Regions from separate parts of the Paenibacillus sp. HWE-109 genome, predicted to be linked through region 3. Evidence: a T-box and tRNA genes for the amino acid it is inferred to sense, from the RefSeq annotation. Region 3 holds a T-box; the other regions hold tRNA genes.
What was found. The T-box of region 3 lies ahead of leuS (leucine--tRNA ligase). A T-box ahead of a tRNA ligase gene usually reads a tRNA of that ligase, here a tRNA-Leu.
Positions count from the first base shown of each region.

Region 1 (10,422 bases), 2.9 Mb from region 3:
TAACTTCGGGAGAAGGGGTGCCTCGGTAGGGTGAATAGCCCGAGGGGGCCGCAGTGAAAAGGCCCAAGCGACTGTTTAGCAAAAACACAGGTCTGTGCGAAGCCGCAAGGCGAAGTATACGGGCTGACGCCTGCCCGGTGCTGGAAGGTTAAGAGGAGTGGTTAGGGGCAACCCGAAGCTATGAATTGAAGCCCCAGTAAACGGCGGCCGTAACTATAACGGTCCTAAGGTAGCGAAATTCCTTGTCAGGTAAATTCTGACCCGCACGAATGGCGTAACGACTTGGGCGCTGTCTCAACGAGAGATCCGGTGAAATTTTAATACCTGTGAAGATGCAGGTTACCCGCGACAAGACGGAAAGACCCCATGGAGCTTTACTGCAGCTTGATATTGGACTTTGGTACGATCTGTACAGGATAGGTGGGAGCCTTTGAAGCCTGAGCGCCAGCTTGGGTGGAGGCGCCGTTGGGATACCACCCTGATCGTATCGGAGTTCTAACCTGGTACCGTGATCCGGTATGGGGACAGTGTCAGGTGGGCAGTTTGACTGGGGCGGTCGCCTCCTAAAATGTAACGGAGGCGTTTAAAGGTTCCCTCAGAATGGTTGGAAATCATTCGCAGAGTGCAAAGGCATAAGGGAGCTTGACTGCGAGACCTACAAGTCGAGCAGGGACGAAAGTCGGACTTAGTGATCCGGTGGTACCGAATGGAAGGGCCATCGCTCAACGGATAAAAGCTACCCTGGGGATAACAGGCTTATCTCCCCCAAGAGTCCACATCGACGGGGAGGTTTGGCACCTCGATGTCGGCTCATCGCATCCTGGGGCTGAAGTAGGTCCCAAGGGTTGGGCTGTTCGCCCATTAAAGCGGTACGCGAGCTGGGTTCAGAACGTCGTGAGACAGTTCGGTCCCTATCTGTCGCGGGCGTAGGAAATTTGAGAGGAGCTGTCCTTAGTACGAGAGGACCGGGATGGACGTACCGCTGGTGTACCAGTTGTCTCGCCAGAGGCATAGCTGGGTAGCTATGTACGGAGGGGATAAGCGCTGAAAGCATCTAAGCGCGAAGCCCCCCTCAAGATGAGATTTCCCAGTATGTAAGACCCCTTGTAGACGACGAGGTTGATAGGTTCGAGGTGGAAGTGCGGCAACGTATGCAGCTGACGAATACTAATCGGTCGAGGGCTTAACCAAACTAATCCCAACCAAGTGAAGAAAAGCTTTGTAGCGAATTCCGAGTACTTGATTGGGACCCAGAAATCCTAAGAACATCTAACTTTACGCACGTTTCGTATCTAGTTTTCAAGGCGCAAACCACGCTTTGACTGTTTGGTGATGATGGCGGAGGGGACCCACGCGTTCCCATCTCGAACACGACCGTTAAGCCCTCCAGCGTCGATGGTACTTGAACCGCAGGGTTCTGGGAGAGTAGAACGTTGCCAAGCAGTTTTCCCTGATAGCTCAGTTGGTAGAGCACTCGACTGTTAATCGAGTTGTCACAGGTTCGAGTCCTGTTCGGGGAGCCATTGCTTCCATAGCTCAGTCGGTAGAGTGCATCCATGGTAAGGATGAGGTCACCGGTTCGATTCCGGTTGGAAGCTCCAGTAATTTTCTTTACGGCCCGTTGGTCAAGTGGTTAAGACACCTCCCTTTCACGGAGGTAACAGGGGTTCGAGTCCCCTACGGGTCACCATTTTTATTAAGTTCAATGGAGGCTTAGCTCAGCTGGGAGAGCATCTGCCTTACAAGCAGAGGGTCGGCGGTTCGATCCCGTCAGCCTCCACCATTAACTTCATAAGCCGTTGTAGCTCAACTGGTAGAGCAACTGACTTGTAATCAGTAGGTTGGGGGTTCAAGTCCTCTCGACGGCATGTCTCACATTGGGGATTAGCCAAGCGGTAAGGCAACGGACTTTGACTCCGTCATGCCAAGGTTCAAATCCTTGATCCCCAGTATCTTCTTATGAGTCATTAGCTCAGTTGGTAGAGCACCTGACTTTTAATCAGGGTGTCGTAGGTTCGAATCCTACATGACTCACCATTTGCCTTATTTACAACATGCGCGTATGGCGGAATTGGCAGACGCACTAGACTTAGGATCTAGCGGGTGACCGTGGGGGTTCAAGTCCCTCTACGCGCATTAAATCCTCAGAAGTATTCATACTTCGTGAGGTACCCTGCGGAAGTGGCTCAGCGGTAGAGCATCGCCTTGCCAAGGCGAGGGTCGCGGGTTCGATCCCCGTCTTCCGCTCCATAAAGTAAGCGCCCTTAGCTCAGCTGGATAGAGTATTTGACTACGAATCAAAAGGTCGGGAGTTCGAATCTCTCAGGGCGCGCCATTTTTTTTAGAACTACATAAACTTTCGGGACGTAGCTCAGCTTGGTAGAGCACCTGCTTTGGGAGCAGGGGGTCGCATGTTCAAATCGTGTCGTCCCGATCTTTATTAACTACGCGGGCGTAGTTTAATGGTAGAACTTCAGCCTTCCAAGCTGATCGCGCGGGTTCGATTCCCGCCGCCCGCTTAACAGAAATGAGATCACCTTCGGGTGGTCTTTTTCTTTTATCTGGGGAAAGATAGAGGGGCTTGCGCGATTGAATAAGACATAAATTACCACGGCTAAATCTCTGCTTTTTTTCTATAAAGACTATATGCAGCGGGCGGAATGTGGTAAAATATTCTGAAATGAGTTTTTCTAGCGTCTAGCTTTTATAGAGAGAAGCATTAATGCAACATAGTGAATAGATGAGGTGGAGAGTTATGTTAGAGAATGTAATTGGCCAACAGAAGCAAGCCACGAATAACCTGCTGCGCAGGGACGTACGCTTCTTGGGGCACATCCTAGGTGAAGTTCTGGTACATCAAGGCGGGAATAGTTTACTTGATGTAGTCGAGAAAATTCGTGAGATGAGTAAGTCTTTAAGAGCACACTATGTCATTGAGATCTATGATGAATTCAAGAAGACGATTTCTTCCTTAGATCCTGAGATTCGTCATCAAGTCATTCGGGCATTCGCTATCTATTTTCAACTTGTTAACATTGCGGAGCAAAACCATCGAATTCGCCGCAAAAGAGATTATGAGCGTTCTTCAGGAGAAAATGTTCAACCTGGTTCCATTGAGAGCATTGTCCAAGAACTGAAAAACAATCATATTCCTTTCGAAGAGGTGCAAGAGATACTTAAAGCGATCTCATTGGAGCTGGTAATGACAGCCCATCCAACTGAGGCAATGCGCAGAGCGGTACTTGATATTAATTTGCGTATTTCAGACGGAATGATGAAGCTAGACAACCCTATGTTGACTTACCGTGAGCGTGAACAATTGCGTGAAAAGCTGCTTGGAGAGGTTCTGAACCTATGGCAGACGGACGAGTTGCGTGATCGGAAGCCGACAGTAATCGATGAGGTTCGCAATGGTTTGTACTATTTTGACGAAACCTTGTTTGATGTCCTTCCGGAGATTTATCATGAACTTGAGCGCTGTTTGAATAAATATTATCCGCAAGATACTTGGCATGTGCCTTCGTTCTTGAAGTTCGGTTCTTGGATTGGCGGAGACCGCGATGGTAATCCTTCTGTTAGAGCAAATGTAACGTGGGAGACATTAGGTTTGCATCGTCAATTAGCATTGCAGAAATATGAGGAAGTACTTAAAGCTGCTCTTGAGCATATGAGTTTCAGTAAGAACATCGTGAACGTGAGCGATGCACTTATTGATTCTATTCAATGTGACCGCGAAGCATTGGGGAATGTGCAGGACGTTTGGCGTAATGAGAAGGAGCCTTACCGCATTAAGACGACTTACATGATTGAAAAGGTGCATAATACAGGCAACCCGAACGTTCCAGCAAGCCAGAAGTACAACAATCCAGAAGAGTTTATTGCTGATCTTAAAATCATTGATGCTAGTTTGAGAACGCATTTCGCGGACTATGTAGCAGATAAATATACGAAGAAACTGATCCGTCAGGTTGAATTGTTTGGCTTCCACTTAGCAGCTCTTGATATCAGACAGCATAGCAAGGATCACGAAAATGCAATGACTGAGGTCATGGCCAAAATGGGCATTACCAGCGACTACAGCAAGCTCTCAGAAGAAGAGAAGATCCGTCTTCTGACAGATGTGCTGAACGATCCTAGACCGATCACATCGACGTACTTGAATTACTCCGAGGGTACTCAGGAGTGTTTGGACGTTTACCGTACGATAGGCAAAGCACAGCAGGAATTCGGGCGCAACTGTATCAATAGCTACCTGATCAGTATGACGCAAGGAGCCAGCGACTTGTTGGAAGTGGTTGTTTTCTCCAAAGAGGCTGGTTTATATCGTCAAGAGAGCGATGGTGGTGTGACAAGCACATTGCAATCTGTTCCATTGTTCGAAACGATTGATGATTTGCATGCAGCCCCTGGCATCATGAGCACTTTGTTAGCTATCCCAGCTTACAGAGGCAGTTTGGATCCAGAGACGCAACTGCATGAAATCATGTTAGGCTACTCGGATAGCAACAAAGACGGCGGCGTGATTACAGCGAACTGGGAACTGCGCATGGCGCTTCAGGATATTACGGAAGCTGCCAAGAAGTTCGGTGTGAAGCTCAAGTTCTTCCACGGCCGTGGAGGAGCGCTAGGCCGCGGGGGTATGCCTCTTAACCGCAGCATTTTGGCGCAGCCGGTCGAAACGTTGGGTGGCGGCATTAAGATTACGGAGCAAGGCGAAGTGTTATCTTCCCGCTATTCCCTGCAAGGGATTGCTTACCGCAGCTTGGAGCAGGCGACTTTCGCGTTGATTACAGCATCCAAATTATCGCGTTCGCCTCAGAGACACCCACTGGAAGAGAAGTGGGAATCGATTATGCGTGGTATTTCCGAAGAAGCGCAGACGAAATATCAGGATCTTATTTTCCGCGATGAAGATTTCTTAACTTTCTTCAAAGAATCGACACCGCTCCCGGAAATTGGCGAATTGAATATCGGCTCGCGTCCTTCCAAGCGTAAAAATAGTGATAAGTTCGAAGATTTGCGCGCAATTCCTTGGGTATTCTCATGGACGCAAACGCGTTATTTGCTCCCGGCTTGGTATGCGGCAGGTACAGGTCTCCAAAGCTTCTATCAAGGAAATGCAGCTAATCTCGAAACATTGAAAGAAATGTACGAGGACTGGTCCTTCTTCCGCTCGATGATTGACAATCTGCAGATGGCGCTTGCCAAAGCAGATCTTCAAATCGCCAAAGAATACGGCAATCTAGTGAAGGAATCAGCGATTGCTGAGCGTATCTTCAACCTTATCAGGGAAGAATATGAGCTTACTTCCGCCATTATATTAGAGATCACAGGGCAACAAGAAATTCTTGATAACGTGCCTGTCATTCAGGAGTCTATCCGTCTTCGTAATCCTTATGTAGATCCATTAAGCTATATGCAGGTTGAACTGCTGACGGAGCTTCGGGCACTTAGGGATAATAATGAGGATGACGCGATTTTGCTGCGTGAAGTATTGCTCACCATTAACGGCATAGCAGCTGGACTTAGAAATACAGGCTGATCGACAACTTAGTGCATGAAAGATAAGACAGGATGATAAAGTCGAGGGCCACGTCAATCGTTGGCAGCTCGGCTTTTCCTGTACTTACGCTTGGTGCCCATAGACAGGAGTTGTAAACCAACATGGGGCGATGGTTAGCTATGGTCCTTGTAATTGTGGGAGCATCGAGCTACGGCTTGCTGTCATCTTTTATTAAGATGGCCTACGATTCAGGGTTTACGGATGGACAGATTACACCAGCTCAGATGACAATGGGAACTTTACTTGTCTGGCTGCTAATCCTATTTAACAAGAAATCATGGGTCAATCCGTTCAAGGGGCCTTGGGTGAAACTGGGCTTGATCGGTATTTTTGGATTATCTTTAACGACAGTCTTTTATAATATCGCCTTGCAAGAATTGAATGCTTCTCTATCTATCGTTCTTTTATTCCAATTTACGTGGATGACGATTGCTATGGATTGTATCTTAAAGCGGAGACTCCCAAGGAAAGCTGAAAGCTTGGCCATCGTATTTATTCTGGTAGGTACTTTGCTTGCGGTTAACGTTCTGGATACGAACTGGGAGCATCTCAGTCTGCTGGGTCTGGTTTATGGTCTGCTGTCAGCTTTGACATACAGTGTGTTTCTCTTTTTTACCGGACATGTGGTCAGTCCTCTGCCTCCTCTAATGAATTCCGCTATTATGCTTACCGCGGCTATGCCCGTCATGTATATATTGTATCCTCCGACAGTTTTCGTGCATGAGAATGGTAGTATGCTGCTGTTGTGGGGGCTGCTCCTGGGTTTCTTAGGGCAAGTCGTGCCGACTGTGGCGTTCAATATAGGAATTCCGCGTATCGGGGGGACCCTTGCAGCTATGCTGGGATCTGCCGAACTCCCTGTTGCGATCATTGCCGCATATTTAATTATTGGAGAGCCTGTGAATGGGTTACAATGGTTAGGAATGGGTTTAATTCTGGGTGGCATCCTTATTTCTGAAAACAAAACGTGACTTGCTGCGTATGTATCAGAGAGACTTAATCGAATTGTCGAGAAGCCGGAGGAAATCGAATTGAATTTTGTAGAAGCACGTCTGGCCAAGTTAGCCAGGAATGGGGATCGAAATGCTTTTGCAGAGCTTGTAGAGCTCTATAAGGACAAGATTTTCCATTTGGCATACCGTATGTTAAATAACAAACAAGAGGCTGAGGATGCCGTACAGGAAACTTTCCTGCGCGTGTATACGAATCTGCATCGTTATGATGAGAATCAGAAGTTTTCGACGTGGATTTTCCGAATAGGAACGAATCTATGTATAGATAAACTGCGCCGCAGAAAAAATACGTATTCCCTTGATGCCGAAATGTCGGATGGGGAAGGCAATGATTATTATGCTATGCTTCCGAGTCACGAGGACACGCCCGAGAAGCAAGTGATTGTTTCTGAGACACAGGAACAGATTCGTAGAGCCATCAATTCGCTGCCCGAAAAATATAAATCAGTAGTCATCTTGCGCTACCTGCAGGATATGTCGCTGCAAGAGATATCGGATGTGCTGGAGATGCCCGTCACAACAATTAAAACCCGGGTGCATCGCGGCCGTGAGTACTTGCGGAAACGATTAGAGCAGGAGGAGCAAGATGCCAACACAAATCCTGTTCCATTGTGAAACATATTTGAAATCCAAACGTATGGTATACCACAACATGCAAAAGTCTAAGAAAGGGGTGGCTGAATGATGCAATGTAAAGAAGCCCTCCCGCTCATACATGAATACCTCGACGGTGATTTGCAAAGATCGGATTCTCAGCGATTGAAGGAGCATTTGATTTCTTGCCAGGCCTGTCATGCTTTGTTCAAGCAATTGGAGAAAACGGATGCGATGGTGAGAATGCTGCCTCCTGTGAAGGTATCGGATACATTAACGGCACAGATTATGAGCGGACTGCCACAAATGAAGAAAAGAAATACCTGGATGGACTGGATACGCAAGCATCCGGCTGTTTCGGTAGCTGTTGTTTTTGCAACGGTTATGTTTGGAAGTTTCATGTCCATGTGGAATGATGATACGAATCTGATGGTCAAAGGCAATGATCTTCAAGATGTTGTTATTCAGGGAGATACGGTTACTGTTCCGCAGGGGCGTACGGTGAAAGGCGATCTGGTTGTGCAGCGAGGTAAATTGCAGGTGGAAGGCGATGTAACAGGAAACTTAATCGTGATCGATGGTACCTTGAATCTCGCATCCACGGCGCATATTTCCGGCCAAGTTACCCAGGTTGATGAAGCGCTAGGTTGGATTTGGTATAAAATAGGAGAGTTTGTTGGCATGCTCTCGCGTTGATGCATAACGTCCCCCATTCGGCTTCAGGCTGAGGGGGACTTTTTTTGTTTTAGAAAAATGAACTAAAGCAGTTTAGGGAACGTCATGTGAGGAGAGAAAAATAGAAGTATAACAAGGTTTATGTTATGATTCTATTATAGAGAGATCACTGTGTTCAGTCGCTTGGGGGAGAATAATACATGGACTTACTCACGAGCATCTCGGCTAAGGATATCGTTGATATTCTAATCGTTAGCTATGTGATTTATAAGCTGATCCTGCTAGTACGCGGGACAAGGGCCATCCAATTGATGAAGGGGATCCTTGTTGTCGTTATTACTTGGGTATTCAGTATTTGGTTTAAGCTCAGTACGTTGCAATGGATGATGAATCAAACGTTCACCTTCGGGGTTCTAGGCGTAATTATTATCTTCCAGCCGGAGCTGCGGCGTGCACTGGAGCAGTTGGGCCGCGGGAAGCTGTTTAGCCGTTCATCCTCGGAAGAAGACCAGGATGTGAATAAACGGATCAATGAAGTCATCCGGGCTGCGAATTATTTGGCCAAAAGAAAGATTGGGGCCTTGATTGTTTTCGAGAAAGAGACCGGTTTAACCGACTATATTGAGTCTGGTATTGCGATAGAGAGCAAGATCAGCGCGGAGCTGCTAATTAATATTTTCATTCCGAATACACCGCTTCATGATGGGGCTGTCATTATTCGACAAGGCCAATTAATGGCGGCGGGCTGCTATTTGCCCCTGTCGGAGAATCCCTTCATAAGCAAAGAACTGGGGACAAGGCATCGCGCAGCCATTGGGATGAGCGAGGTTTCCGATGGGATGTGCGTCATTATTTCAGAAGAGACAGGACAGATTTCTTTGACGATGAATGGACATATCATTCGGGACATCAAAGAGGAGTCGTTGATTGCCAAATTGTTCGAGGAATTGAAACCTAAGGCCAAAGCCAACGATAAGAACCCTTTCCTGAAATGGAGGGGCCGTTCGAATGGATAAATGGTTGAGAAATACGAATGTTGTTCGCATTGTTGCGCTTGTTGTAGGGATTCTGCTATGGGTTGTCGTCCATATGGAGGAAACGAATCTTGCGGGCAATTCTCCCTTGCGCGAGCGCGAAGAAACGATTAATAACGTCGCGATTACGACCAAATATGACGAAACCCATTATCATATAGCCTCGATGTCACCGGCTAATGTTCAGGTCATTTTGAAAGGGAAGGAAGCTTCCGTCAAGAAAGTGACAACAAGTAATACGTATCAAATTGAACTGGATATGACGCAGGTGGGCAAAGGCGATCATCAACTAACGTTGAAACCGGTGGGATTCCCAGCGGATGTTGAAGTACAGATTGTGCCCAGAACGGTGCATGTCATTATAGAAGAGCTCCAAATGAAAGAAGTACCCGTGGTCATTAATGTGAAAGGTACGCCAGCAGCGGGACTCAAAGCCGGGCAGCCGATCGTTAAACCGGGCAAGGTATATATTACAGCACAAACCAGCAAGCTCGATCAGATCGAGAATGTGCGCGGCGAAGTTTCCGTAGATAAGGCGCAATCCGCTGTTACGAAGCAGGTTAGATTGCAAGCTTATGATAAAGACGGCAAGGAAGTCACCGTCAATATGAATCCTTCTGTTGTCGATGTGGAAGTACCGATTACGAGTCCGTTCCAAACGATACCGCTGCAGCTCAAAATAAGCGGCGAGCCACCAAAAGGATTCGCGATCGCTATGGTCACGCAAAGTCCTGACAAGGTGACTGTCTATGGAACGCAGGATGTAGTCGATAAGTTGGAATTCTATCAAGGACCGCAACTGAATATTCAAGATGTCAAAGAAACCAAAGATTATTCACTGGACATTCCTTTGAGGAATAAAGTAACTCAACTGGATCCGGCCAAAGTAACGGTGCGTGTAGAAATTGTTCCGTCTACGACGAAAGCTTTGGAGAATGTCCCGCTAACGATTATTGGTCAAAATGAAAACTACTTAACCAAAGTAATAACGCCGGAATCGGCTCAACTGAATATCACCGTAGAAGGTGCACCTTCGATTATTGACCAAATGAAACTACAGGATGTGCAGGCGATTCTGGATGTTAGTAATTTACCACCTGGTAAGCACGAGCTGAAGGTGACTTTAAACTTGCCAACTTATGTTAAGCTTGGCATGCCGCAAGAAGTAAAGGCCGTAGTAGAAATCAGCGAGAAAACGGTAAAACCTGCTAGTTCAACAAGTCCAAGCACAAGTCCAACGGCAAGTCCAACCGCAAGTCCAGCAAATCCATAATGGGTCATAGAGAAAGAGGAGAATATTAGACATGGGGAAATATTTTGGTACAGATGGTGTTCGAGGCGTCGCTAATGGCGAGCTGACACCAGAATTAGCTTATAAAGTAGGTCGCTGCGGCGGTTATGTCTTAACTAGACAAGCAAAGCATCCGAAAGTCGTGATCGGGAGAGATACACGGATTTCGGGGCCGATGCTGGAGGCTTCTTTAGTAGCTGGTTTATTGTCGATTGGTGTCGAAGTTATTCGAATTGGTGTGGTAAGCACACC
Region 1 is NZ_CP091881.1:6,755,421-6,765,842, reverse strand. It holds rRNA gene LOZ80_RS28875 (23S ribosomal RNA) at 1-1,191, shown strand, start outside; rRNA gene rrf (5S ribosomal RNA) at 1,326-1,442, shown strand; tRNA gene LOZ80_RS28865 (tRNA-Asn) at 1,448-1,523, shown strand; tRNA gene LOZ80_RS28860 (tRNA-Thr) at 1,526-1,601, shown strand; tRNA gene LOZ80_RS28855 (tRNA-Glu) at 1,616-1,690, shown strand; tRNA gene LOZ80_RS28850 (tRNA-Val) at 1,708-1,783, shown strand; tRNA gene LOZ80_RS28845 (tRNA-Thr) at 1,796-1,868, shown strand; tRNA gene LOZ80_RS28840 (tRNA-Gln) at 1,879-1,950, shown strand; tRNA gene LOZ80_RS28835 (tRNA-Lys) at 1,962-2,037, shown strand; tRNA gene LOZ80_RS28830 (tRNA-Leu) at 2,057-2,136, shown strand; tRNA gene LOZ80_RS28825 (tRNA-Gly) at 2,176-2,250, shown strand; tRNA gene LOZ80_RS28820 (tRNA-Arg) at 2,259-2,335, shown strand; tRNA gene LOZ80_RS28815 (tRNA-Pro) at 2,361-2,434, shown strand; tRNA gene LOZ80_RS28810 (tRNA-Gly) at 2,449-2,519, shown strand; gene ppc (phosphoenolpyruvate carboxylase) at 2,756-5,542, shown strand; gene LOZ80_RS28800 (DMT family transporter) at 5,665-6,534, shown strand; gene sigW (RNA polymerase sigma factor SigW) at 6,595-7,191, shown strand; gene LOZ80_RS28790 (zf-HC2 domain-containing protein) at 7,258-7,866, shown strand; gene cdaA (diadenylate cyclase CdaA) at 8,046-8,861, shown strand; gene LOZ80_RS28780 (CdaR family protein) at 8,854-10,152, shown strand; gene glmM (phosphoglucosamine mutase) at 10,184-10,422, shown strand, end outside.
Region 1: it encodes a tRNA-Leu, which carries the amino acid that the T-box ahead of leuS (leucine--tRNA ligase) is inferred to sense. The anticodon was not compared.

Region 2 (10,422 bases), 4.0 Mb from region 3:
ATGCCGGTATAAGTAACGAAAAGATCAGTGAGAATCTGATCCGCCGAAAACCTAAGGGTTCCTGAGGAAGGCTCGTCCGCTCAGGGTAAGTCGGGACCTAAGGCGAGGCCGAAAGGCGTAGTCGATGGACAACAGGTGGAAATTCCTGTACCACCGTAGCCGTTATGAGCAATGGAGTGACGCAGAAGGATAGTGACGCAGACTGATGGATGTCTGTCCAAGCAGTGAGGCTGGTTAGTAGGCAAATCCGCTAACCGTAAGGCTGGGCTGTGATGGGGAGGGAAACTTTAAGTACCGTAGGTCATGATTTCACACTGCCAAGAAAAGCTTCTAGCCAGGCGAAGGTGCCCGTACCGCAAACCGACACAGGTGGGTGAGAAGAGAATTCTAAGGCGCGCGGAAGAACTCTCGTTAAGGAACTCGGCAAAATGACCCCGTAACTTCGGGAGAAGGGGTGCCTCGGTAGGGTGAATAGCCCGAGGGGGCCGCAGTGAAAAGGCCCAAGCGACTGTTTAGCAAAAACACAGGTCTGTGCGAAGCCGCAAGGCGAAGTATACGGGCTGACGCCTGCCCGGTGCTGGAAGGTTAAGAGGAGTGGTTAGGGGCAACCCGAAGCTATGAATTGAAGCCCCAGTAAACGGCGGCCGTAACTATAACGGTCCTAAGGTAGCGAAATTCCTTGTCAGGTAAATTCTGACCCGCACGAATGGCGTAACGACTTGGGCGCTGTCTCAACGAGAGATCCGGTGAAATTTTAATACCTGTGAAGATGCAGGTTACCCGCGACAAGACGGAAAGACCCCATGGAGCTTTACTGCAGCTTGATATTGGACTTTGGTACGATCTGTACAGGATAGGTGGGAGCCTTTGAAGCCTGAGCGCCAGCTTGGGTGGAGGCGCCGTTGGGATACCACCCTGATCGTATCGGAGTTCTAACCTGGTACCGTGATCCGGTATGGGGACAGTGTCAGGTGGGCAGTTTGACTGGGGCGGTCGCCTCCTAAAATGTAACGGAGGCGTTTAAAGGTTCCCTCAGAATGGTTGGAAATCATTCGCAGAGTGCAAAGGCATAAGGGAGCTTGACTGCGAGACCTACAAGTCGAGCAGGGACGAAAGTCGGACTTAGTGATCCGGTGGTACCGAATGGAAGGGCCATCGCTCAACGGATAAAAGCTACCCTGGGGATAACAGGCTTATCTCCCCCAAGAGTCCACATCGACGGGGAGGTTTGGCACCTCGATGTCGGCTCATCGCATCCTGGGGCTGAAGTAGGTCCCAAGGGTTGGGCTGTTCGCCCATTAAAGCGGTACGCGAGCTGGGTTCAGAACGTCGTGAGACAGTTCGGTCCCTATCTGTCGCGGGCGTAGGAAATTTGAGAGGAGCTGTCCTTAGTACGAGAGGACCGGGATGGACGTACCGCTGGTGTACCAGTTGTCTCGCCAGAGGCATAGCTGGGTAGCTATGTACGGAGGGGATAAGCGCTGAAAGCATCTAAGCGCGAAGCCCCCCTCAAGATGAGATTTCCCAGTATGTAAGACCCCTTGTAGACGACGAGGTTGATAGGTTCGAGGTGGAAGTGCGGCAACGTATGCAGCTGACGAATACTAATCGGTCGAGGGCTTAACCAATAAACCTAAATGTTACTTTACGCACGTTTCGTATCTAGTTTTCAAGGAATAAATCCTTGTCATAAGTTTTCCTATTCCCTGATAGCTCAGTTGGTAGAGCACTCGACTGTTAATCGAGTTGTCACAGGTTCGAGTCCTGTTCGGGGAGCCATATGGAGAGGTGTCCGAGCTGGCCGAAGGAGCACGATTGGAAATCGTGTAGGCGTCACAAGCGTCTCGAGGGTTCGAATCCCTCTCTCTCCGCCACTATCTTTCTAGCAAGGCCCGTTGGTCAAGTGGTTAAGACACCTCCCTTTCACGGAGGTAACAGGGGTTCGAGTCCCCTACGGGTCACCATTCATTACTCCCATGGAGGCTTAGCTCAGCTGGGAGAGCATCTGCCTTACAAGCAGAGGGTCGGCGGTTCGATCCCGTCAGCCTCCATCAAGTTTTACTTTTAAAGTGAGACTTGCAAAGCATGGAAACGTGAATTATAATTAACGACGCGGGGTGGAGCAGCCCGGTAGCTCGTCGGGCTCATAACCCGAAGGCCGCAGGTTCAAATCCTGCCCCCGCAACCAATTCATCTTCTGCAAGAAGATATTGTACTTAGCATGGAGCTGTGGTGTAGTGGCCTAACATGCCTGCCTGTCACGCAGGAGACCGCGGGTTCGAATCCCGTCAGCTCCGCCATTTTTCTTCAAAAAGTAAGCAAGGCTTTGTAGCTCAGTCGGTAGAGCAGAGGACTGAAAATCCTCGTGTCGGCGGTTCGATTCCGTCCAAAGCCACCATTTCTTAATTAAATAAGCCGTTGTAGCTCAACTGGTAGAGCAACTGACTTGTAATCAGTAGGTTGGGGGTTCAAGTCCTCTCGACGGCACCACAAAGAATCAAAGGTTTTACATCATGGAGGCTTAGTGAAGTGGCTAAACACGGCAGACTGTAAATCTGCTCTCTCCGAGTTCGGTGGTTCGAATCCATCAGCCTCCATTTACTTTTTCTAGGGGCATAGTTTAAGGGTAGAACAAAGGTCTCCAAAACCTTTGGTGTGGGTTCAATTCCTGCTGCCCCTGCCAAAAAAGTAAAAACTTAATATTGTGGCGGTCGTGGCGAAGGGGTTAACGCACTGGTTTGTGGATCCAGCATTCGCGGGTTCAAGTCCCGTCGTCCGCCCATTATTACCAACATGCAAGATAATGGGGATTAGCCAAGCGGTAAGGCAACGGACTTTGACTCCGTCATGCCAAGGTTCAAATCCTTGATCCCCAGTTTTATATGCGGAAGTGGCTCAGCGGTAGAGCATCGCCTTGCCAAGGCGAGGGTCGCGGGTTCGATCCCCGTCTTCCGCTCCATTATTACTAAGGCGCCATAGCCAAGTGGTAAGGCAGAGCTCTGCAAAAGCTTTACCCCCAGTTCGAATCTGGGTGGCGCCTCCACATTATCTTATTAGCCGGAGTGGCGGAATCGGCAGACGCACAGGACTTAAAATCCTGCGGTAGGTGACTACCGTACCAGTTCAAGTCTGGTCTTCGGCACCATTGATTTACAACTTTATATGCCGGCATGGCGGAATGGCAGACGCGCTCGACTCAAAATCGAGTCCGAAAGGGTGGAGGTTCGAGTCCTCTTGCCGGTATAGAAGAAGAAGCTCATGAAATCAATTGATTTCATGAGCTTTTTTATTTGTCTTGACGGTTGTCCATTACGAAGGTTACCCTATAAGTGATTATTTGGGAGAACATGTCAGCCGCAAAGGATGCGATCGTGATTGAATTGGAGAAAATCTCTTACTTTTAAGTTTGTGGCCGGATTTGTGATTATTATTTCTCCACTTATTATTTTCTTGTACTATAATAACCATTACGCGATTAGCGTTGTAAGGGAGCAAGTCTCAGGAGCCAACAGAAACCTATTGGCGGATTATGTGAAGCAAGTGGATAAGCAGATGAAGGAAATCAATAATTATTTGAATTTGGTCAACGATCGTGAGCCAGACGTGAATCTCTTGAATTTCATGGAATATGGCACGGATGATTATATGCTGACAAAGCAAAAGATTTTCACGCGGTTTCAGGTGGATTTGGGATACTTCCAAGTGATTGACACCATTTTTTTGTATAATATCAAGGATAAAGATATTGTGCTGAATACACGATCTGACTATTACTTGAACGAGAAAGTGATCGCAGATTACATAGAAGCGAATCCCAAAGACGACGAGATGCAGAAGATTGGTTCTTGGCAGCTCATTAAGGTGGGCGATGAGACTGCGTTCCTCAAATTAATCCGCAACAATAATTTAGTGGTTGGATGTTGGATTAAGGCGAACACCGTGGCTGAGCCTTTGAAGTTTTTGGATGTGGAGAACAGCGGCGGCGGGGCTGCACTGATGAGTTTGGATGGCGAGGTGGCATCGGGCACCAAATTGACGGAGCAGCAAATTGCAATGGCAGCCAAAATGCCAGAGCCTCAAGAAAAGCCGTATCAATCTGTAACCGATTACAAGAATGAACTGTCATATTTACTGGTAGCTATTCCAGCAACGATGGTACCAATCAAGTATGTTGTTCTTATTCCGGAAGCCAGTATGCTGAAGAATTTGCCCTTTTTCCGGTTGGCAATCTATATGATTCCACTTGGCGGGCTGCTGATTTTATCCTTTTACTTCATATTTGTTAGAAAAGTATTGCTTACACCGATGAAGAAGCTCATCCGAGGGATGCAGCGGATTACCCGTGGGGATTGGGATGTTCAACTTGAGCCGGACAATACGACGGAGTTTGCTTTTGTAATACGCACGTTCAATAATATGGTCGGAGAAATTTCCAATCTGAAAATTGATATCTATGAGCAACAGCTGCTTACGAAAGAGGCCGAATTTAAACATTTGCAGGTGCAGATTAAACCGCATTTTTACTTGAATACGTTGAATATTATCACAAGCCTCGCGGCAACTAAGCAATACGATGTTATTCAGAAAATGGCCCGTTACTTGGCTGAATACTTCCGGTTTAATATTACAACATCAAGAAGAACGGTGACCGTGGAGGCGGAGATCAAGCATATTCAGAATTACTTGGAAATTCAGAAGCTTCGCTTCCCAGGCAAGCTTACTTATGAGATCAATCTTCCAGATGAGCTAGGTCACTGTTCGATTCTTCCGCTCACGATTCAAACGTTGGTAGAGAATTCAATTATTCATGGTTTCATGAATCGCCGTGAGCTTTTTATGATCAAGATTGAAGTGAGAGAAGTCATGCTTGTGAAAGACGGCGTTGAAGCGAAGACCATTTGGGTGCAAGTGAAGGATAATGGCGTCGGTTTTAAGCCGGAGATCCTCGATAAGCTGCGAATGAATCGCTGGCATGAACATGCGGGTGAAGAAGGACATCTGGGTCTCCAGAATGTGTTATTAAGACTGCAGATGCGCTATGGGGACCGTGCACAATTGGTATTCAGCAATGATGTGGCAGACAAGGGGGCAATTGTCCAAATCGCTATTCCCGCAATCTATGTGGAAGATGAGGCTGAGATGAACGATGACATACCAGATATTGGTCGTTGATGATGAGTTTTATGCCGTACAGGGAGTTACTCAGGGGATTGAGTGGGCTTTCCTCGGAATCGAACAAGTCTATGAGGCGTTAGATGCAGAAGAAGCGAAGATGAGGCTCGTACAGTCTCATATCGATGTTATGATTTGCGATATTGAGATGCCGAACATGAACGGGCTTGAGCTTATTAAATGGGTGAAGGAACATTCCCCATGGACGGAGACCATATTCCTGACAGGGCATGCGGATTTTTCGTATACGCGAACTGCGCTGCAATCGGGATCTTTTGATTATATGTTGAAGCCTTTTGACTATGAGGAATTGAAAGATGTTGTCAGGCGGGCGCTCGAGAAGATTCAGGAGTCTAGGGAAGCGCAAAGCTTTCATGAGATTCAGCAAAGATACTATGCTTTATTTCAAACGCATAAACCATTGCTGGAGGAAAAGTTTTGGCAGGATCTCTTGGCCAGGCGGATTCCGCCATCCCGCTCGTCGTTAGAATCGCTCATTGCTTTGTATGAGCTGAGTTTTGCGCCAGAGAGCCGCGTACTGCCTGTGCTGATCTCTGTGGAGCTGTGGAAGAAGGAGTTGAGCGCACGCGACGAAGACATTATGGAGTATGCGCTTCGCAACGCCGCAGGGGAATTGATCTTAGGCAGTGACGCTGGGGCAGTCCTGCAGGACCGCAGCGGCAATAACCTGGTGCTGTTCTACCTGCCACCGGAACAATCATTCGATCGGGGCGATCTTGCCGAGCGGTGTGAACATTATATTCGTTCCTGCAACGAATATTTCTTTTGTGATTTAAGCTGCTATGTCGGAGAAGCTACAGAGTTTGGCAGTCTATTGGAAATGTACGTGCAGTTATTGGAAGCTGAACGAAGCAATGTTACTGAGTCTAATAGTGTTATCCCTTTTGACGAACAGCGCGAGTCGTCTGGACAGGTGCTAATGATTCCTTGGGTATCAGGAATTTCCGTTTTCTTTGATCTCGGCAGCAGGGAAGATGTCCTGCGTAAGCTGGATGAAATCTTTGCGATGTTGGAGACTGAGCCAAGTCTAACGATCGAAACGTTGGAATCTTCGTATCACGCTTTACTGCACATGATCTTTCAAGTGTTTCATAAACGTGGTCTCACCCTTCAGGATGTCTTCGCGCCACGCGATCTGTCCGATAGTGCCTCGGTGACACGTTCATTATTGCAATTCAAAGTATGGTGTTACCGTGTCATATTAAATGGGATGGATTTCGTTATTAATAATGAAAAAGGCGAGGCTTCGGTCATTCAGAAGATCTCCTCCTATATTGACGATCATTTGCGTGAAGATATTACGCGGGAGCAAATTGCCGAATATGTTCATTTTAACCCGGCGTATTTGTCTCGACTCTTTAAGAAGGAAACGGGCAGCTCGCTAACGGATTATATTTTGGTCAAACGGATGGAAAAATCGAAGGAATTATTGATCTCTTCCCAGCTCAAGATTGGTGATATCGCAGAGATTGTGGGATACGAGAACATCCCTTATTTTACCAAGATGTTCAAGAAATCAACCGGTCGAACGCCCAGAGAGTATCGCAAGGAACAATCTACTTCCACATAAGCAAGGGGCCATTTCAATAGGAAGTGGCTCTTTTTTTTGCACAAAAGGAAGAAATCGGATGCGAAAAGTAACAAAAGTAGCAGAAATGAGGTCACAATCGGTTATAGAGCAGATGTTCATTCACTTCTATAATAAAGACATAAGAGAGAGAAACACACGGCCATACGAACTCAGAGCAGATAGGGGGAAGATCAATGAGCAAAGCAGTAACCGAGCAATTATCTGCGAAGATCAGCGATCCCGCGCAAGTCAGACCAAAGAAAGTCAGCTATTTTTCTCAGAAGAAAGCCTTATATTTTATGCTTATTCCAGGTGTGCTGTATTTACTGCTTAACAATTATTTGCCGATGTTCGGCATTCTCATTGCTTTCAAGAAAATCAATTATACGGATGGTATTTTTGGAAGCCCATGGGCAGGATTCGAGAACTTCAAATATTTGTTCGCAACGGCAGACGCATGGACGATTACTAGAAATACCCTGCTCTACAACGCCGTATTTATCGTGTTAAATTTGGTCTTCGGTGTCGCCATTGCGATATTGTTGAATGAAGTGAAACAAAAACTTTTATCTAAATTTTATCAATCGGTCGTGTTTCTGCCTTATTTCTTGTCCATGGTAGTTGTCGGTTATGTGGTTCTTGGATTTCTGAGTATGGAAACGGGATTTATCAACAAATCCATTCTGGAACCATTAGGTTTCGAGGGGATTGATTGGTACTCGGAAGCGAGTTATTGGACGCTCATTCTGCCAATCGTTAATACCTGGAAATATGTCGGCTACTCATCGGTTATTTACTTGGCGGCGATTGTCGGCTTTGATCAGGAGTTATATGAAGCCGCTACACTTGATGGAGCAAGCAAGATGCAGCAGTTCCGCTACATTACGATCCCGCTGTTGTATCCGCTCATCATTATTACGACTTTACTGGCTATCGGCCGGATTTTCTACTCGGACTTTGGACTATTCTACCAAGTTCCTTTGAACTCAGGAACGTTGTTCCCGACAACGAATGTTATCGACACCTACGTGTATCGAACGTTTTTAATTAACGGTGATATCGGCATGTCATCTGCTGCTGGGCTGTATCAAGCGATCGTTGGTTTTATTCTCATCCTTGCCAGTAATATGCTTGTCCGCAGGGTCAGCAAAGAAAATGCCTTATTTTAAACCATATTCGAGCTCAGTTCTAGGGGGTAAACAAGATGTCACAAGCATCTGTACAAAATAAAAAGGTCAGCGGACTCGACATATTCGTCCATCTTCTCTTCATCGTCATTTCCATCTTGTGTATCGCGCCTCTCATCTTGGTGATATCGGTTTCTTTTTCCGATGAAACGTCCATTATCGCCAACGGGTTCAAGTTTTTTCCCGAAGTGTTCAGTCTAAAAGCCTATGAGATCCTGTTCAAAGATTTTGAGCAGATTCTGCGCTCCTACGGGATCTCGCTTTTCGTAACGATTGCAGGCTCCGTTTTAAGCCTAATTTTGATTGCTTTATATGCGTATCCGCTGTCCAGGGAAGATTTGAAATACCGCAATGCCTTTGCCTTCTTTATCTTCTTCACGATGCTGTTCAATGGCGGTTTGGTCCCGTGGTACCTCGTGTACGTGAATATCCTGCATTTGAAGAATACAATCTGGTCCCTGATTTTGCCGCTCTTAATGACACCATTCTTCGTTATCGTGATGCGAACTTTTTTTGCCACGACAATCCCTACAGCCCTGCTTGAATCCGCTAAAATGGATGGAGCCAGCGAGCTCAAGACGTTCATTCGAATCGTCCTTCCGCTGTCCTTGCCGGTGCTGGGCACAATCGCTTTGTTTAATACCGTCAATTACTGGAACGACTGGTTTCTCAGCTTGGTGTTTATCAGTGATAGTCACAACATTAGCTTGCAATATCTCATGTACAAAACATTACTCAACATCCAGTACATTACTTCGAACTCGGCTGTTCTTAACGGGATTTCAAGCGGTGGCGGTCAAATCGACCTGCCTTCCCGGACTCTCCAAATGGCAATGGCTGTTGTAGGCATCGGACCTGTTGTGATCGCCTATCCGTTCTTCCAGCGCTATTTTGTGAGAGGTTTAACGATCGGCGCGGTAAAAGGCTAGCCCCGGGTGACACCGGTTACGATAGAGGTTAGTATTCATTTATAAAAACATATTTTAGGAGGGTTCTACATGAAGAGAGTGAATAAAACAATGTTAACAACGCTTTCAGGCATGATGGCAGTTAGCATGGTTCTGGCTGGATGCGCAAAGTCCACTACCTCAGAAACGACACCAGCGCCTGCTTCGACGGCAGCTGCAACGACGGCTGCAACAGCCACACCGGAAGCCAAACCAAGCGCGAAAACAGAGCTGGTAACGCTGTACTACCCTGGCGCGGAGCAGAAGGATGTGAAATCCGTTGAAGAAGAAGCGAACAAATATTTGAAAGATAAATTAAATGCGACGATTAAAATCAATGCGATTGACTTTGGTCAATGGAACGATAAATTGAATCTGATGATCGCTTCCGGAGAAGAAGCCGATATTATTTTCACAGCCGCATGGCAGAACTATACAGTAAACGTAGCGAAAGGCGCGTTCTTGCCACTTAATGATTTGCTAGCTAAAAATGGTCAAGACATTGTAAAAAACTTGGATCCGGCATTCCTTGAAGGTTCCAAAGTCAATGGTAAAAACTACGGAATTCCGACCAATAAAGAATTAGCAGCTACACGTGGCGTACTGTTGCGCAAAGATCTGGTAGACAAATATAAAATGGATCTGACGAGCGTGAAAACATGGAAAGACCTCGAGCCCTTGCTGAAAACTGTGAAAGAGAAGGAACCGGGCATAACCCCATGGTTTATCGCCAATCAAGGTAACGGCGGCAGCAGCGGTATTCTGGATAATTTGGACTGGGATTACCTCGGCGATGCGTCTGTACCTGGCGTTATTTCCAAAACGGGGAAAGATACGAAGGTATTGAATGCGCTGGAAACACCGGAATACAAAGAAGCTGCCAAGTTGATCCGTGCCTACTACAAGGCAGGCTACATCAACAAAGATGCTGCAACTACAACGGTATTCCCCAAAGATCAAGCGAAAGCCGGCAAAGTGTTCATGTGGACGGATGGCTTGAAACCTGGCAAAGATGCTGAAACAGAAGGCTATGTAGGCTTCAAATTAACTCAGCTTGACTTGACTGTTCCTACGATTTCTACAGGTGATGCATCAGGGGCGATGCTCGCTATTTCCAAAACTTCCAAACACCCCGATTTGGCTATGAAAGTCATTAATTTGCTGCACTCGGACAAAACATTCAATAATTTAGTTAACTTCGGGATCGAAGGCAAGCATTATGTGAAGAAATCCGAGACGATCATTGACCTCCCAGCAGGTAAAACTGCGCAAGACACAGGCTATAACCCAGGCGCACAATGGGAGCTTGGCAACCAGTTCTTGAACTACCTGTGGACAAATGAAGATCCGAACAAATGGCAAAAGTTCAAAGATTTCAATGCCAAAGGTGTCAAATCGCCTGCACTCGGTTTTGCATTTAACAGTGAGCCAGTCAAAAATGAAATTGCTGCTTGCGCGAATATTGCGAACCAGTATGGTCCAGCACTTTCGGCGGGGACGGTGGATCCGGATGAAGTCATTCCGA
Region 2 is NZ_CP091881.1:8,922,943-8,933,364, forward strand. It holds rRNA gene LOZ80_RS38320 (23S ribosomal RNA) at 1-1,628, shown strand, start outside; tRNA gene LOZ80_RS38325 (tRNA-Asn) at 1,704-1,779, shown strand; tRNA gene LOZ80_RS38330 (tRNA-Ser) at 1,783-1,874, shown strand; tRNA gene LOZ80_RS38335 (tRNA-Glu) at 1,890-1,964, shown strand; tRNA gene LOZ80_RS38340 (tRNA-Val) at 1,979-2,051, shown strand; tRNA gene LOZ80_RS38345 (tRNA-Met) at 2,112-2,188, shown strand; tRNA gene LOZ80_RS38350 (tRNA-Asp) at 2,224-2,300, shown strand; tRNA gene LOZ80_RS38355 (tRNA-Phe) at 2,323-2,398, shown strand; tRNA gene LOZ80_RS38360 (tRNA-Thr) at 2,415-2,490, shown strand; tRNA gene LOZ80_RS38365 (tRNA-Tyr) at 2,516-2,597, shown strand; tRNA gene LOZ80_RS38370 (tRNA-Trp) at 2,610-2,683, shown strand; tRNA gene LOZ80_RS38375 (tRNA-His) at 2,708-2,780, shown strand; tRNA gene LOZ80_RS38380 (tRNA-Gln) at 2,805-2,876, shown strand; tRNA gene LOZ80_RS38385 (tRNA-Gly) at 2,885-2,959, shown strand; tRNA gene LOZ80_RS38390 (tRNA-Cys) at 2,970-3,043, shown strand; tRNA gene LOZ80_RS38395 (tRNA-Leu) at 3,057-3,145, shown strand; tRNA gene LOZ80_RS38400 (tRNA-Leu) at 3,165-3,243, shown strand; gene LOZ80_RS38405 (sensor histidine kinase) at 3,376-5,172, shown strand; gene LOZ80_RS38410 (response regulator) at 5,147-6,763, shown strand; gene LOZ80_RS38415 (ABC transporter permease) at 6,958-7,932, shown strand; gene LOZ80_RS38420 (carbohydrate ABC transporter permease) at 7,968-8,879, shown strand; gene LOZ80_RS38425 (ABC transporter substrate-binding protein) at 8,949-10,422, shown strand, end outside.
Region 2: it encodes a tRNA-Leu, which carries the amino acid that the T-box ahead of leuS (leucine--tRNA ligase) is inferred to sense. The anticodon was not compared.

Region 3 (10,422 bases):
CGGCAAACGCTCCGTCTTGTACGCTTCATTGACGAAAATCATCATTTGGCTGATTGCCGTATTGAATCGTAGAGCTTCGAAATCCTCGGTAATTTTCTTGATGCTGCGGTGCCATGTACGTTTGAAGCTATCGCTGCCCAACTGTTCGTCCGCACTGATTTTGGCTTGAACTTGCCCATTCTCATCTACGAATAAACGCCATACACGATTCAAATAACGGTAGATTCCATCTACACCCGTCGTGTTCCACGGCTTGGTTGCTTCCAGAGGTCCCATGAACATTTCGTAAATACGTAAGGTATCCGCACCTTGATCGCTGACAATATCGTCTGGATTCACCACATTGCCGCGGGATTTACTCATTTTCTCCATATTTTCCCCAAGGATCATCCCTTGGTTTACAAGCTTATGGAATGGCTCTTTGGTGTGAACGAAGCCAAGGTCGTAGAGCACTTTGTGCCAGAAACGCGCATACAGCAAGTGAAGCACGGCATGCTCCGCACCCCCGATATACAAATCGACAGGCAGCCATTGCTGCTGCAGCTCGTGCGAGCAGAACTCCTTGTCATTATGCGGATCGATGAAGCGCAGGTAGTACCAGCAGCTTCCAGCCCATTGCGGCATCGTATTCGTCTCGCGGCGAGCTTTCATGCCTGTTTCTGGATCAATCGTATTCACCCACTCCGAAACATTCGCCAGCGGTGATTCTCCTGTGCCTGAAGGCTTAATTTCGTCAACCTGCGGCAGCAAAAGTGGAAGCTGATCCACAGGAACAGGCTTCATTGTGCCATCTTCCAGATGGAGAATCGGAATCGGCTCTCCCCAGTAGCGTTGGCGGCTGAACAGCCAGTCGCGCAAGCGGTAGGTCACTTTGCCTTGTCCTTTGCCATGTTGCTCCAGCCAAGCGATCATGTGGCTGATTCCTTGCTCAATGTTCAAGCCATTGATCGGTTCGGAGTTCACATGAGCCCCATCGCCTGTATAGGCTTCCTGTTCAATGTTTCCGCCTTGCACAACTTCAATAATCGGCAAATCAAACTGTTTAGCAAACTCCCAGTCACGTTGATCGTGCCCTGGCACAGCCATAATGGCGCCAGTTCCATATCCGCCAAGGACATAATCAGCAATCCAAATCGGTACCTTAGCGCCATTCACAGGGTTTATCGCATATGCGCCCGTAAATACGCCTGATTTATCCTTGGCAAGGTCTGTACGTTCAAGATCGCTCTTACGGGATGCCTTCTCTTGGTACTCCTTGATCGCAGCTTCCTGATCGGCTGTCGTAATGCGTGCAATCAGTTCGTGCTCCGGCGCCAATACACAATACGTTGCACCGAAAAGCGTATCCGGACGTGTTGTGAACACGGTCAGCTTGTGCTCTGTCTGGCCTTCAATCGCAAAATGCACTTCTGCCCCTGTTGATTTCCCAATCCAGTTGCGCTGCATATCCTTGATGCTTTCGGACCAATCCAGCTCCTCCAGATCTTCCAGCAACCGCTCCGCATATTCCGTGATTCTCAGAATCCACTGGCGCATCGGTTTGCGAATAACCGGGTGGTTGCCCCGCTCGCTCAGGCCATCAATGACTTCCTCGTTCGCAAGCACCGTGCCCAGAGCCGGACACCAGTTGACCGGAACTTCATCTACGTAAGCAAGCCCTTTGTTGTACAGTTGGATGAAAATCCACTGCGTCCATTTGTAGTATTCCGGGTCCGTCGTGCTGATTTCACGATCCCAATCATACGAGAAACCGAGTGACTTAATTTGGCGGCGGAACGTGTCAATATTCTTCTTGGTGAACTCGCGCGGATCATTCCCTGTATCAAGCGCATACTGCTCCGCAGGAAGTCCGAAAGCGTCCCACCCCATAGGATGAAGCACGTTATACCCTCTCATCCGTTTAAAACGTGAAACAATATCCGTTGCCGTGTAGCCTTCCGGATGCCCGACATGCAGACCCGCCCCGGACGGATATGGGAACATATCCAGTGCATAGAATTTCGGCTTATCCGAATTTTCCAAAACTTTGAATGTTTTCTTCGTATCCCAATAACCCTGCCATTTGGATTCCACGGCTTGCGGATTATAGCCTTGCGTCTCTCTCGTTTCTTTGGTTTCCTGTGTCATGTCTGAATTCCTCCCTAAGTTCAAAGTGCTATAAGCACCAAAAAACCCCTCATCGCTAGCGGATATCGCTAGGGACGAGAGGTTAGATTCCCGTGGTACCACCCTAGTTAACACGAAGCATACTTTGCTTGTGTTCACTCTGCCCCTTAACGCGGGTGAGACGATCCGGCTAGCACCAAGCCTGCTGGTGGTTCACCTTCTAGCTCCAAGGCGAGTTCACAAGACTAACATCTACCGGCTTCCACCCTTTAACCGATTCTCTGAGAGATGTTGTACAAGTTACTGATCCTCTTCTTAGCTTTAAGCACATCTGATTAGCTTTGATTATATGTAAAATAATGCCGTCATGTCAAGCGGCGCCCGATTTCTCAGGTTTATTTCTTGGCTATAAAGAAGGCGCGCTCCGTCGCACGGGTCGGCTGTTCCCAAGTGAAGTCAGCAGCTAAGTGGACCTCTGCAAAACCGGCTTCCAGCAGCATTTGTTGCAGCCATTCCAGAGGATAGGCTCGCTGTTGATGGATTTCGTCGATTCTTCGAAATGCTCCCTTGCTTCCTTCATCTTTGACGAAGATGGTCAAATCGTGTTCGATTTGGACTCTTTCCTCGTCGAGCTCGCTTGTCCATATGTAGGCAACATCCTCTTCGTTTAAGAAAAAAGGCTGAGATTCCGCATAAGCGAACAACTGCTCGGGCGTATGCACATCAAAAAGAAACAACCCGCCTGATTTAAGTCCTTCGTATGTGTGACGAAATGCATCGACAATCTCGTCTTCCTCTAGCAAATAATTCAAGCTGTCACAGAAAGAAAGCGCCGCGTCAGCTTGCTCGCCCAGATCCCATTCCCGCAAATCCTGCTGCACCCAACGAATCGCGCCGCCGCGAAACGGCATTTTATGCTCTCCAGCCTTCTGCTCAGCGACAGCCAGCATATCTTCTGACAAATCAATGCCCGTCATCTGATAGCCTGCTGCGGCTAACGGAATCGTGATATTGCCGGTACCGCATCCAAGATCGACAATTACTGAGGGCTGAAGACCAAACCGCTCGAAGCCTTCATTAGCGAAACGAAGCCAATCCTCGTAAGGCATATTATTCATTAAACGGTCATACGTATAGGCAAATTTTTGGTAGCTCATATCAGCCTTGCGTCTCCTCTGGCTTCAGATAGGTCCAGTCCTCTTCTTGATAAATGAGCCCATCCTTCATCAGCTTGCCCAGAGCGCGTTTGAAAGCTGCTTTGCTAAGGCCAAATCGATCTTTGATGATGTCAGCCGATGTTTTATCGGAAAAGGGCATTGCATGTCCTGGACGCTCACGCAGGACACTGAGTATCTTGTCTGCGTCTTCATCACGGCCTTTTTCCTTAGGAAGCCGCATCGACAAGTTCACTCGTCCATCTTCTTCCCGCACAAAAGCAACGCGCAGATCAACCAGTTCCCCCACACGCAGCAAGCGTGTGCGTTCCGGTGCAGCGATCAAGCCGATAACCCCATAGCCAAGCACACCGGCTTCACAAATGACGAACGTACCGATTTGCAGCGGCCGATATACACGCCCTTTGACCCACTGATTGCTCCAACTCGAAGGAGCACGCACACATAGAGGTGCTAGATCCTCTTCCAGCGCTAATTTGGCAATTAGACGCCCTTGCCGATCATGCGCCAGGGTGGCAAATACTTTGTCCCCTACGAGTGGGCGCAGTTCTTCCAGTTCCGGCACGTTCCGATATGGAAGCAGCAGATTGCGGCCTAAACCCATTTCGAGGAAATAACCAAATCTCGGGTGGATATCAACAACTTCAAGCAAGCCCACTTCACCCATTTGAATCAGCGGACGCTTCAAAGTCGCCATCAATCGATCCTGTGTATCGTGGAACAAGAAAGCTTCCACTTGATCCCCAGGCTTAATCTTCCCTACAATTTCCGCATAAGGCAGCAACACATCCTGATAGCCGTCGCTCAGAAAGTAACCGTTAGGCGGAACTTCCCTTGCTACCTCGAGGGTAACAAGGGATCCTGCTTCCAGTCTCATACGCGCTCCACAACCTTGGCATCGGACCAAAGTCTTTCGATATTGTAATATTCCCGGTCATCGCGATGGAAAACATGAAGGACAACATCCCCCAGATCAAGCAGGACCCATCTTGCTGTATCAATACCTTCGAAACCGCGAATGTTCACACCGTGTTCATGCGCTTTTTTGCGGGCTTCTCCAGCAATGGCTTGCACTTGTGTCTCACTGTTGCCGTGACAAATAACGAAGTAATCCGCAATCGGCGATACGCCTTGCAGATTAAGCGTGACAACATCTGCCGCTTTCTTATCCTCGGCTGCTTCTACGACAAATGCCAATATTTCCTCTGGGTTTTTACTCATTCAATCATCCTCCAAATATTAAGTGTTTATTTGCTGAATCAAATCATTGCGTGTCAAAATGGTCAATGGATAAATCCGCTTGCCTTTGGCAAGTAAAAAAGCGATCGTAGAATCAAACCCGGCAATCAATGCTTGCTCTAAGCTGATCTCGGCAAGTTCACGAATACGATCAACACTGGGAAAGTCGCGTCCTGGCTCCATATAGTCTGCCAGACAAACGATTTTATCGAGCAATGTCATCGCCTCACGACCGGAAGTATGGTAACGAATGGCATCCAAAACTTCTTCATCCACGATCCCAAATTGGGATTTGGCGATAAAGGCTCCGGCATGGGAATGCCATAGTTCTTTGTCGAACTGCAACAAGTCCTGCGGCAATGCGTTGTCCCTAATAATCTTAGCTTGCTCTTGTACAGGCCAATACTTGCAATAATCGTGCAAAATAGCCGCCAAGTCCGCTTTTTCCGGATCTCCGCCAAAACGCTTGGCTAAGATTACACTGGTTTCCATGACGCCAAGCGTATGCAGCCAGCGTCTTTCAGGCATTTGCTCCTTGACAGCGGCAATCAGCTTCTCACGATTCATACAATCGGTTCACCTCCATGAAACGATTCACAGCCTCTGGAACCAAGTAGCGAACAGAGCGTTTGCGCTGCCTTTCCTCGCGAATAATCGTTGAAGAAATATCTACTTGCGGCATCGGAACGAGCGACACCCGACTACGAATAGGCAGGGGAAGCTGTTCCATATCGAGTGCATAGCCAGGCCTTGCTAAACCAATAAAACGAATATGCCGCACGATGTCATCGATGCGATGCCACTGCGGCAAATATTGAACCATATCTGCACCTATAATATAAGCAAATTCTGTATCCGGATATTCCTTGAGCAGCAGCTCAATGGTCTGGATACTATAAGATACGCCGCCTTTGGTAATTTCGATATCAATCGGCCGAAAAAAAGGATTGCCTTCAGCGGCAAGGCAAACCATTTCCCAACGCTCCTGGATGGATGCCTTTGGGGCATTTGGCTTGTGCGGAGGCACATTAGCCGGCATCAGCCAAACTTCATCCAAACCTGCTTCCACCCTCGCCCGCTCTGCGGCTATTAAATGCCCGGTATGAATCGGATCGAAGGTGCCTCCCATAATTCCGACCAGCATGCTTCCACCTCTTTAGCGCGGCAGTTCGATCTTCTTCTTGTCACGCGATTCTTTGTAGAGCACAACCATTTTGCCAATAACCTGCACAAGCTCAGCCCCGGATTTCTCCGCAAGCTCCGTACCTACCTCATCGCGATCTTCGCCGCTGTTGTTGAGCACGGTAATTTTGATCAGTTCACGCACTTCCAGTGCTTCTTGGATATGACGAATCAAATGTTCGTTCACTCCGCCTTTGCCAACTTGAAAAATTGGATCTACATGGTGCGCCATGGAGCGCAAATAACGTTTCTGTTTGCCTGATAACATCGATGTCCCTCTATTCATTCTTATTCAGCTAACGACTGTTCTACCACCTGTCTCATCGCCGCTACGGGCGCAGGAGTACCAGTCCAATATTCGAAGGCAAATGCGCCTTGATAAATAAACATGCCAAGTCCGCCATGGATGCGGGCACCTTTGGCTTCCGCTTCACGCAAAAACCGCGTGATCCGCGGATTATAAATCAAATCACTGACTAAATGGTGTTCGCGCAGCAGCTCTACCGGCATTGGAAGCTCATCGACATGAGGATGCATGCCAGCTGATGTTGTATTGAGTACAAAATCAACTTCATCCACAATATCCCCAAGCTCATCAAGTCCCAGTCCAACAGTCTTTGTATAGACGCTGATTGTTTCCGCAAGTTCAATGGCACGTTCCTTGGTGCGATTTGCTATATAAATACAGGCTACACCTTCTTTGGCAAGCGCATAAGCAACACCTCTTGCCGCGCCGCCAGCCCCAAGGAGAAGCACACGTTTACCTGACAGCACAATACCCGTCTCTTCTTTAAGCGATCTTACATAGCCGATGCCATCGGTGTTGTAGCCGACAAGCTTGCCAGCTTCATTCACGATGGTATTCACCGCGCCAACAATGCTGGCGCCTTCATCAATTTCATCGAGATATGACATGACTTCCACTTTGTGTGGAATGGTTACATTGATTCCACGATAGCCTAATGCCCGAATTCCACGAACCGCGTTACCCAACTCATCAGGACGAACATGAAAAGCTGCGTATACCGCATTAATTCCGGCTTCTTGAAAAGCCCGATTTAACATAATCGGGGAACGGGAGTGCCGAATCGGATCTCCGAATACCCCGTATAGAATCGTATGACTGTCAATTGTGCGGCTCTTCTCCATGGTTTCCTCCGGTCTCCCTATATCAATGCTTCACGCGCGATAACTTTAATCCCCTTAGGTGCATGAACGGCAAGATCTGCTCCAGCGATACTGTTGACACGAATCCAACCCAAGCCTGAGATCAACACATCCATCTGTTTCCCCTTAGGAATGTGCAGCGGATGCTTCACAAGCTTAGGCAGTTCTTCCAGATCTGCTAGATTCGGAGGCGCCAGCATGACACCTTTGTGCTCCTCATACAACTCATCCGCGCGTTCTAATTTGGTACGGTGAATTTGCACCGCATTGGACGTATAGCAAGTAAAGGACTGATGCTCCCCTTTAATAAAGTCAAATCTGGCTAAAGCGCCAAAAAATAATGTTTGGGCTTCATTCAATTGAAAAACCATCGGTTTTAGCGGCTTATCCGGCATAATACGGGCTAAGTCGCGCTTCTTCACCACTTCTGTTAACCGGTGCTTATGAACAATCCCCGGCGTATCCACGATAAATTTCCCGTCATCTAACGGGATCTTCACGAGATCCAGCGTAGTGCCTGGGTACTGTGATGTCGTAAGTTCCGAATCCAAGTCGCTGTAATCGCTGATCAAACGGTTAATCAACGTTGATTTGCCCACATTCGTGGCCCCAACGACATAGACATCCATGTTGCCGCGATACTCTTGAACAGCAGTAATTACACGATCAAAGCCAATATTTTTCTTCGCGCTGCAAAGAACAATATCCACGACCTTGAGATTCTCTTCCTTGGCTCTGCGCTGCACCCAATTAATAATTTTGTTGGCGTTCGTTACTTTGGGCAGCAAATCGATTTTATTGACGACAAGCAGAACCGGATTCGAGCCAACAAAGCGGGCTAGACCACTGATCATACTGCCTTCAAAGTCAAAAATATCTACGATTTTCACAACCAGCGCTTTGGTTTGACCGACGTGTCCCAACAATTTCAGGAAGTCGTCCTGCTGGAGAGTGATACTCGAAGATTCATTGTAGTGTTTAATGCGATAGCAGCGCTGACAAATCAGCGGCTCCTTGTCCATCGCTTCGGCTGGTATGTAACCGAGCTTGCCTTTTTCTTCCGTTTGCAGAAGGACACCACAGCCTGCACAACGATTCACTGTTTCTGTAATCATGAAACCTCCTAATTCTTCATCCTCTTCAATGCCCACTTCTCAATACGGCGATTAATTTTCGTGAAAAAACCTTCATCCGCTATGGAGATCGGCTGAACCAGGATCGTATAAAGCCCCATTCGATTGCCGCCAAGAACGTCTGTTAACATTTGATCGCCTATGACCGCTGTTTGTCTAACGTTCGTACCAAGCAGCTTCATAGCCTTGTGAAATGAGACGTTCGTAGGTTTCTTGGCACGATGGATGAACGAAATGCCCAGAGGCTCGGCAAAGGCGGAAACGCGGCCATGGTTGTTGTTGGACACAATGACCACCTTGAAGCCCATCTTCTGCAGCTGTTTCAACCACTCTATTAACTCAGGAGTCGCATGCGGATCACGCGCGCCTACCAGTGTGTTATCGAGATCTGTAATGATTCCGCGAACGCCAAAATCCCAAAGGTGATTGGCATCAATATCATAGATTGTATGTACGGACTGTCTGGGTATGAGCTTTTTCAGCAAACAACTTCCCTCCAACTGCTTCCTCGACATATACGTGAAACTATACCATAGTGACCCGTTTGTTGCAAAAAGAAAAAGAACATATTTTCGCTCTAGGAACGCGCCGGAAGCGGCAGCCAGTTCAATACATTTTGAATTTTGCGATCCCAATAGCCCCATTCATGTGTGCCTGGCTCTTCTTCATAGGTTAGGTTCAGCTTCAAATCGCGGCAATAATCACGGAACCTGATATTATCTTCATACAGGAAATCTTCCGTGCCACAGCATTGATAGAGTTCAGGCTTAACCCCTTGGTACACCGACAGTTGATCTGCCAAATGAAATAAATCGTCACCGCTGCCTTTAATCTTCGTAACATCGCCATAGATCAGTTTGAAATCATCCGGAAAACTGATGGCCCGGCCGGAAATATCCAAAGCTCCGGATAAGCTAGCCGCTGCAGCAAACCGATCTGGATGCGTTAGCGCAAGCTTCATTGCTCCGTAACCGCCCATGGAAAGTCCTGCCGCATAATTCAATTCTCTTTCTTCGGCTAATGGAAAAAAGGAACGGGCGAGAGCAGGCAGCTCCTCACTGATGAACGTCCAGTAGTTAGGTCCCGACGCCATATCGGCATAAAAGCTGCGATTCACAGCAGGCATGACAACCGCAATGCCAAGCTCTGAAGCATATCGTTCAATCGACGTTCTGCGCATCCAAATGGTATGATCATCGGACAAACCGTGGAGCAAATAAAGTGTCGGATGCTTGTCCCCATAAACAGATGAAGCCAACCCAATTTGACTTTTCGCCACTTGCGGTAAAATAACGTGCATCGATGCAGATACACCAAGAGAATCTGAAAAAAAGTGACAATCTATAAACGCCATATGAATATCTCCTCTCACAGGGAAGCCACTCCCTATTAGGGAAGTGGCTTCTACTGCTATTTCATCTGTTCTTTTAATCGGCTTATCGACTGATTAACCGTTTGGTAATCCGTTTCTGTAGAACTCAACTGACTATACTTGGCTCGTTCAAAGAGCTCGATCACCGTTTCCAGCTCTTTTTTCATCCACTTGCTTTGATTCGCCCACCGTGTTGCCGCTTCTCTCATCGTTTCATGTTCCAGACGCAAATAGCCTCTGCGGCGGCTTAATCGCAGCAGTTTTTCAAATTCAACAATAATTTTTTGATTAAAATTAATCACTTGTAATTCTTTGCGCCGTGTTCGCCAAGCGCTCCAGACCTCGCTTCTCATTGCGAAGTATAAGCCGGAAGCAACCACAAAAGCTGCTGCTATACCGCTTAAAGTTAGCCATAGCCATGTAAAGCTTGGCGCCGCTTCTGTTGACTCTACTTCAGGCAATGGGTCCGTTTCTGTTGTTAACGGAACAGGAGGCGGCGTTACCTCAGGGAATAGATTCGGCAACTTGAAGCCTGAAGTCGGTTCAAAAGAAATCCAGCCGAAACCTTCAAAATAAACTTCTACCCACGAATGGGCATCTGAATTTCTGATCGTGTACGTCCCCTCAGCATTTGCATCGATTTCAGCTCCCAATTGACCCAAAATACCGAAGTCCCTGATCTGGTCAGGTACTGGTGAGACGCCCGATGAATACCCTTTTACCCAACGTGTAGGAAGACCGATCGAGCGCGTAAGGACAGCCATAGCGGTTGAATAATAATCACAGTAGCCTTGCTTCACTTCGAACAAGAAGCGATCCACGAAATCCTTGCTCTTGCCTTTTGTTTCATCCGGTGTGTTCGTATACGGATAGTGCTCGGACAAATACTTTTCGATTAGTTTGGCTTGATCATACGGATTTGTTGCCGACTTGGTAATATCAAGTGCCAATTGCTTCACACGTTCAGGTAAATCAGTCGGCACTTGCAAATACTCAGCCCAATCCGGTTTGTTCGTATAATCGGCTTTCACTTCGCGCAATAAGGCTT
Region 3 is NZ_CP091881.1:3,828,215-3,838,636, forward strand. It holds gene leuS (leucine--tRNA ligase) at 1-2,127, opposite strand, end outside; T-box leader at 2,195-2,432, opposite strand; gene LOZ80_RS16295 (class I SAM-dependent DNA methyltransferase) at 2,502-3,263, opposite strand; gene LOZ80_RS16300 (CvfB family protein) at 3,265-4,158, opposite strand; gene rsfS (ribosome silencing factor) at 4,155-4,502, opposite strand; gene yqeK (bis(5'-nucleosyl)-tetraphosphatase (symmetrical) YqeK) at 4,521-5,087, opposite strand; gene LOZ80_RS16315 (nicotinate-nucleotide adenylyltransferase) at 5,077-5,664, opposite strand; gene yhbY (ribosome assembly RNA-binding protein YhbY) at 5,677-5,970, opposite strand; gene aroE (shikimate dehydrogenase) at 5,991-6,851, opposite strand; gene yqeH (ribosome biogenesis GTPase YqeH) at 6,869-7,984, opposite strand; gene LOZ80_RS16335 (YqeG family HAD IIIA-type phosphatase) at 7,993-8,487, opposite strand; gene LOZ80_RS16340 (alpha/beta hydrolase) at 8,580-9,356, opposite strand; gene LOZ80_RS16345 (transglutaminase TgpA family protein) at 9,413-10,422, opposite strand, start outside.